3 regions of the Streptomyces sp. NBC_00258 genome follow, and region 1 is predicted to be linked to each of the others. Evidence: riboswitches for the same ligand, from Rfam matches in the RefSeq annotation. Region 1 holds a riboswitch; each other region holds the start of a gene.
What was found. A riboswitch is a leader RNA that binds a small molecule or an ion and turns the genes downstream of it on or off. The one in region 1 is predicted to bind S-adenosylmethionine.

Region 2: it holds a riboswitch for S-adenosylmethionine, as region 1 does, so the genes downstream of both, thrC (threonine synthase) here and OG718_RS12035 (glutathione S-transferase C-terminal domain-containing protein) in region 1, are expected to answer to the same signal.
Region 3: it holds a riboswitch for S-adenosylmethionine, as region 1 does, so the genes downstream of both, OG718_RS38365 (aminotransferase class V-fold PLP-dependent enzyme) here and OG718_RS12035 (glutathione S-transferase C-terminal domain-containing protein) in region 1, are expected to answer to the same signal.

The regions. Positions count from the first base shown of each region.
Region 1 is NZ_CP108081.1:2,631,929-2,634,184, forward strand. It holds gene OG718_RS12025 (LLM class flavin-dependent oxidoreductase) at 1-680, opposite strand, end outside; gene OG718_RS12030 (putative leader peptide) at 756-878, opposite strand; SAM riboswitch class IV at 1,173-1,318, shown strand; gene OG718_RS12035 (glutathione S-transferase C-terminal domain-containing protein) at 1,529-2,227, shown strand.
Region 2 is NZ_CP108081.1:5,860,012-5,862,267, forward strand. It holds gene thrC (threonine synthase) at 1-1,160, opposite strand, end outside; SAM riboswitch class I at 1,176-1,333, opposite strand; gene OG718_RS25950 (glucosyl-3-phosphoglycerate synthase) at 1,524-2,256, shown strand, end outside.
Region 3 is NZ_CP108081.1:8,601,140-8,603,395, reverse strand. It holds gene OG718_RS38365 (aminotransferase class V-fold PLP-dependent enzyme) at 1-1,281, opposite strand, end outside; SAM riboswitch class IV at 1,444-1,560, opposite strand; gene trpD (anthranilate phosphoribosyltransferase) at 1,766-2,256, opposite strand, start outside.

The DNA of each region.
Region 1 (2,256 bases):
GGGCCCTTGACGCTGAAGTGCCTGCCCTCGAAGTCGATGTAGTGGAGCTTGTCGCGGTCGACGAAGCGGCCGGTGGCCACGTCCCGGATCTCGGCGTCGTCCTCCCAGCTGTCCCAGAGTCTGCGTACGACCTCGACGTAGTCGGCCGTCTCGTCGAAGAGTTCGCTCACCACGCCCTGCGTGGCCGGGCTGTCGTAGGCGTCCAGGCGGGGCAGCGTACGGCGGCCGAAGTGCGCCGCCTCGTTCTGTCGTGCCGTCAACTGCACCCGTAGGCCCGCCCGGCCGGAGCTCACATAATCGAGGGTGGCGATGGCCTTGGAGATGTGGAACGGCTCCGTGTGCGTGGCCACCACGGTCGGCACCAGACCTATGTGGCGGGTCAACGGTGCGATGCGCGCTGCCACGAGAACGGCGTCGAGCCGGCCGCGGACCTGGTCGGTCCGCCCGTCCGGCTCGATGAAGTGCGAGGACTGCGGTCCCAGGCCGTCCTCGAAGGTCACGAAGTCGAGGAGACCGCGCTCGGCCTCGGCGACGAGGTCGGCCCAGTACTCGGCGGTGAACAGTTCCCGGGGCCGGGCCACCGGTTCGCGCCAGGCGGCGGGGTGCCAGCCGGCGCCGTCGAGCGCCACGGCGAGGTGCAGATGCGCGGAAGAGGGCAGGGCAGAAGGTGCTGAGGACACGAGAGGTGTGCCTTCCTGATCGACCGTACGAGAAGGCCGGCCCTCACCGGAGGGCGCGGCCGCGTGGGATTCGGGTCAGGAGCAACAGAGCGCGCCGGCAACGCGCAGCAGGTCGATGTGCGGCCGGGAGTAGAGGCGTACGCGGTGGAGCGGGGCGGCCTTCGGGACGCTGCGGCGGGACACGGTTCGCGCTCGCACCTGCGTCACCTCCGCCCTTCCGGCTCGGCGGACCGGGATCCGGCCGTCCTCGCGTTCGCGGGCCCTCTATCGGGCACCGCCTCGTCGTCAACAAGCACAACTGTACGGCTGTGCCTTTTCTTCCTGCGATAGGGAGTTCTTGTCGGGAGTTCTTCGGAGTTCTCGTTCGGAGTTCTTGTCGGGAGGCTTCCCGTCACGAGGGGCGAGGCCTGTCCGATGGCCCGGCGGCCGGATGCCCAGCTGCTGAGACGCCGCCTTGACGGTCACGCTGAGCGCATCAACACTGACGGGGACGGTCACGATTGCCAGCGCCCGTCGTACGGGGACTCCCCGTTCGTGCGGTCATCGGCCCCGGCCCGCTGGCAGGCAACCCTTCCACCGCGACGGGGTGCCCCGGGTGACGACCGGGTTCCGCCGGAGCGGCGGGGCAAGCGTGGTCTCGCGTCTCGCGAGCCCCGACGGCAGGACCGGTGGGAATTGTCCAGGAACGGCTTGACGAGGCGCCTGCACATCGATTTGTCGCGTGTCTCCAGCGCTTACTGATCCGCTACGCGTCCGACCGATCCGGACCTGTACGGCAGCGCAGTCACTCCGTTCCGCCACTGGCGCCCACGAGGCGGCCAGGGCCTCCGCGTTCCCCCTGGAGAGTCATGCCCGAGACAGTTTCCCGCGGTTCCAGCAGCACTGACACCTTCACGACGGCGGCCTCTCGCACGACCGCCCCGCACTCGTCCGGCCGCGGCCCGTCTGCCGGTGGCACGTCGTCCGTCGCCGGCTCGGCCACCCGTCCGCACCGCTTCCGGGGCCGCATCGGCGTCGGTCTCGCCGGCGGCTTCTACCCGGCGCCGCACCGCTTTCAGCTGTACCTGTCCGAGGCCTGTCCCTACTCGGGGCGCGTAGCGGTCGTCCTCGACCTGCTAGGCCTCACGGGCTCGCTCACCACCACGGTTCTGAAGCTCCCCGCGGAGACGCCGGATGCCTTCGCATCACTGCGCGGCGCCTACGAGGCGACCTGGCACCACTACGACGGCCCGCTCACCGCGCCCGCACTGTGCGACCGCTGGAGCGGACGCGTCGTCAGCAACCACACACCCGACATCCTCCGCGACCTCGCCGGCCTGCTCGCCGACGGAGCATGCGAGTCCGCACTGGCCCGGCTCGACCGGCAACTCGCCTGCCACCCCTACGTGTTGGGCGATGAGCTCGGCACCGCGGACAGGGACCTCTGGGTGACACTCACCCACCTCGACCACTTCGACGCGGCCGGCACCCTCGCCCCGTACCGCCACATCGAGGAGTACGTACGACGCCTCGACGATCACCCGGACCTCTCCGTCGACGAGCGCTGAACGCGGGGCGCCTGCCCACAGACCTGTGT
Region 2 (2,256 bases), 3.2 Mb from region 1:
TTCTCGATCAGCTTCTTCGCCACCCCCACCGTCACACCACCGGCGGTCTCCGCAAAGATCCCCTCGGTCCGCGCAAGCAACTTGATCGCGTCGACCACCTGCTCGTCGTTCACGTCCTCCACGGCGCCACCCGTACGCCGGGCGATATCGAGAACGTAAGGACCGTCCGCCGGGTTTCCGATCGCAAGCGACTTCGCGATCGTGTTCGGCTTCTGCGGCCGTACGACGTCGTGCCCGGCCTTGTACGCCACGGACACCGGCGAGCAGCCCTCGGCCTGCGCACCGAAGATCTTGTACGGCTTGTCCTCGACGAGCCCGAGCTTGATCAGCTCCTGCAGACCCTTGTCGATCTTCGTGAGCTGCGAGCCGGAGGCGATCGGGACGACCAGCTGGTCCGGCAGCTGCCAGCCGAGCTGCTCGCAGATCTCGTACGCGAGGGTCTTGGAGCCCTCCGCGTAGTACGGCCGCAGGTTGACGTTGACGAAGCCCCAGCCCTCGCCGGCCGGGTCGCCGATCAGCTCGGAGCAGAAGCGGTTCACGTCGTCGTAGTTGCCCTCGATGCCGACGAGCTCACCGCCGTAGACCGCGGCCATGACGACCTTGCCCTGCTCCAGGTCGTGCGGGATGAACACGCAGGAACGGAAGCCGGCCCGCGCGGCGGCGGCACCCACCGCGCCGGCGAGGTTGCCGGTGGAGGAGCAGGAGAGGGTGGTGAAACCGAAGGCACGCGCCGCCTCCAGCGCCTGGGCGACGACCCGGTCCTTGAAGGAGTGCGTCGGGTTGCCGGAGTCGTCCTTGACGAAGAGCTTGCCGGCCTCGACACCCAGCTCGCGCGCCAGGTTGTCGGCCTGGACGAGCTTGGTCCAGCCGGGGTTGATGTTGGGCTTGTCGGCCACGTCCGCGGGGACGGGCAGCAGCGGCGCGTACCGCCAGATGTTCGCGGGGCCCGCCTCGATCCGCTTGCGGAGTTCCTCGGTGTCGTAGGCCGAGAAGTCGTACGCGATCTCCAGCGGGCCGAAACACTCCTCGCAGGCGAAGACCGGGCCGAGCGGGACGCGGTGGCCGCACTCGCGGCAGGAAAGCGCGGCGGCCGGACCGAGGTCGACGGAGTTCGCGGCGGGGGTGGAGTTCGTGGTGCTTGCAACTGTCTGCGCAGCCATGGAGGCGAGGCCCTTTCCTCATCTTCCTCACGACGCACTTCGCCGTGAGACGGATTTGGCACCTTCCCGAGCCGGGAGCCTCGCTGCGCTGATCGACGATGATCAGGACGAGACCGGCCGGAGGGTTGCCGGGGCTTCAACGGGCCGTATCCCTCTGCCCCTCTGGATGAGCGCTATTCGGTTGTGGTTTTGGTTGTGCACGCAACGACCCCCGACATGCGATGGTCATCAGCGTTGTTCAAGACTGTAACCGAAGGCCTGGATGGTGGAGAGAGCCGTCCGAACCGCGAGATGACAGTGACACAACCGACACTGCCGCGCGGCGGGCACACGCATCCCGAAGAACGCAAGGGAGAGCCGCACGTGCTGGAAGACGTCGAGCGCTGGCTGAGCACGCGCTCCTGGTCCGTCGAGGACCGCCCGCTCAAGAAACTCATCGCCGCGAAGCGTGCCACCGGCTCCACGGTGAGTGTCGTACTGCCCGCGCTCAACGAGGAGGAGACCGTCGGCGAGATCGTCGCGATCATCCGCCGTGAGCTGATGACCAGGAAGGTGCCGCTCGTCGACGAGATCGTGGTGATCGACTCGGGTTCGACGGACCGCACCTCCGAGGTCGCCGCCGAGGCGGGCGCCCGCGTCGTGCACCGGGACGAGATCCTGCCCCGCATACCGGCCGTCCCCGGCAAGGGCGAGGTGCTGTGGCGCTCGCTGCTCGTCACCGGCGGGGACATCGTGGCCTTCGTCGACGCGGACCTGAAGGAGTTCTCGGCGGACTTCGTCTCCGGGATCGTCGGCCCGCTGCTCACCGAACCGGGCGTGGACCTCGTCAAGGCGATGTACGACCGCCCGCTGGGCTCCGCCGCAGGTCAGGGAGGTCGGGTCACCGAACTCATGGCCCGCCCGCTCCTGAACATGCACTGGCCGCAGCTGGCCGGCTTCGTCCAGCCGCTGGGCGGGGAGTACGCGGCCCGCCGCTCCCTCCTCGAACAGCTCCCGTTCCCCGTCGGGTACGGCGTCGAGCTGGGCATGCTGGTCGACGCGCTGCACCTGGTGGGCCTCGACGCCCTGGCCCAGGTCGACGTCGGCGTCCGCAAAC
Region 3 (2,256 bases), 6.0 Mb from region 1:
CTCGTCCGGGGTTCCGGCCCCGAAGCTGACCCGAATGGCGTTCAGGGACTTCTCGCCGGGCGCGGCCTCGGGGGCCCCGCACTCGCCCTGGGTCTGCGGGTCGCTGCCGAGGAGGGTGCGGACGAGGGGGTGGGCGCAGAAGAGGCCGTCGCGGACCCCGATGCCGTACTCGGCGGAGAGCGCGGCGGCGAAGTGCGAGCTGTTCCAGCCCTCGACGACGAAGGAGATGACACCGACGCGCGGGGCGTCGTCGCCGAAGAGCGAGAGGACACGGACCTCGGGCACCTCGGCGAGACCGGCCCGGACGGTGTCGATCAGGTGCTGCTCACGGGCGACCAGCGTGTCGAAGCCGGCCTCGGTGAGGGCCTTGCAGGCGGAGGCGATGGAGTAGGCGCCGATGACGTTGGGCGACCCGGCCTCGTGCCGTGCGGCGCTCTCGTGCCACTCGACGTCGACGCCGCCGTCCACCCGCCGCGAGACCTTCCGCGAGGCACCCCCGCCCGCGAGGTACGGCTCGGCCGCGGTCAGCCAGTCGGCGCGTCCGGCGAGGACACCCGACCCGAAGGGCGCGTACAGCTTGTGTCCGGAGAAGGCGACCCAGTCGACGTCCAACTCCCGTACGGACACGGGGTGGTGGGGCGCGAGCTGGGCGGCGTCGAGCACGATCCGGGCGCCGTGCTCATGGGCGGCGGCGGCCAGTTCCCGTACGGGCCACAGCTCGCCGGTGACGTTCGAGGCGCCCGTCACGCACACGAGCGCCGGCCCGTGGGGGTCCCGCTCGGCGAGCGCCCGCTCCAGCGTCGCGACGGCCTCGCCCGGGGTACGCGGGGCGTTGAGGTAGGTGACGCGGGCGTCCCGCCACGGGAGCAGCGACGCGTGGTGCTCGGTCTCGAAGACGAAGACCTGGCAGTCGGCGGGGAGGGCGGCGGCGAGAAGGTTGAGCGAGTCGGTGGTGGACCGGGTGAAGACGACCTGGTCGCCGTCGCGGCAGTCGAGGAACTCCTCGACGGTCCTGCGGGCGTTCTCGAACAGGTCGGTGGACAGCTGGGAGAGGTACCCGGCCCCGCGGTGCACGCTCCCGTAGTACGGGGCGTACGCGGCCACGTCGTCCCACACCCGCTGGAGGGCCGGGGCGCTGGCGGCGTAGTCGAGCGCGGCGTAGGTGACCTCGCCGCCGGTGACGAGCGGGACGGTGACGTCCCGGCCCAGAACGGCCAGGGACCCGGAGGTGTCACGGCAGACGGGCTGGTCGGCGGCAACGGCAGCGGTGGAAACAGACATGGCGAACTCCTGTGAGGCAGGCGGGAACACCACGCGAGCGGGTACGGCTCGAGCGTGGGTGAAGGTGAAAAGGGGTGTGCGGAGGCGGGGCTCTACGCCCTATCGCATTCGCTTGCTCACAGAAGGCTCCCTCGAACGACCAGGACCCCTGGTGATGCGAGGGGTCCGCGCTTGCCGTAGACCTCACTGCCTACGGCCTGGTCTTCACCCGGGGCACCCCGCCACGGACGGAGGGTTGCCGGACAGCCGGCCGGGGCCTGATGGCTGTCGCTCATGACCTGCCTGCATCTTGCCACACGATCATTCAGACGCAACCCCGCCGTCCGGATGCCGGGACGGCGGGGTCGGGTTCAGGGGCGCGGGGAACTGCGCAGCCTTCCAGCCCCTCCGGCGTCTGAGGAGCGGGGGTTCGGGAGTGGAGCCCCCGAGGAAGTGACGGGACTGGGCAGGGGCGGCGGGGGCGGGAAAGCCCCCGCCGCAACCGCTACGCGTTGGTCGCCGCCACCCACCGCTCCAGCGTGGCCTTGGCCGCCCCGGAGTCGATCGCGGCCGCGGCCTTCACCATCCCCGCCCGGAGCTGGTCCGCGAGCGGCCCGTCCCCCGGCGACAGAGCCACCAGCGCCGCCGCCGAGTTCAGCAGCACAGCGTCCCGCACAGCCCCGGTCTCCCCGTTCAGCAGCCGCCGGGCCACATCCGCGTTGTACGAGGCGTCAGCCCCCCGCAGCGCCTCCACGGGCACCAGCTCGATCCCCACGTCACGCGGATCGAACGACTCCTCGCGCACCTTCCCGTCCCGTACCACCCACACCCGTGACGTGGCCGTCGTCGTCAGCTCGTCCAGCCCGTCGTCACCGCGGAAGACGAGCGACGAGTTGCCGCGCTCGGCGAACACCCCGGCCATGATCGGCGCCATCCGGGGATCGGCACACCCGACGGCCTGCGCCCTCACCTTCGCCGGATTGGTCAGCGGACCGA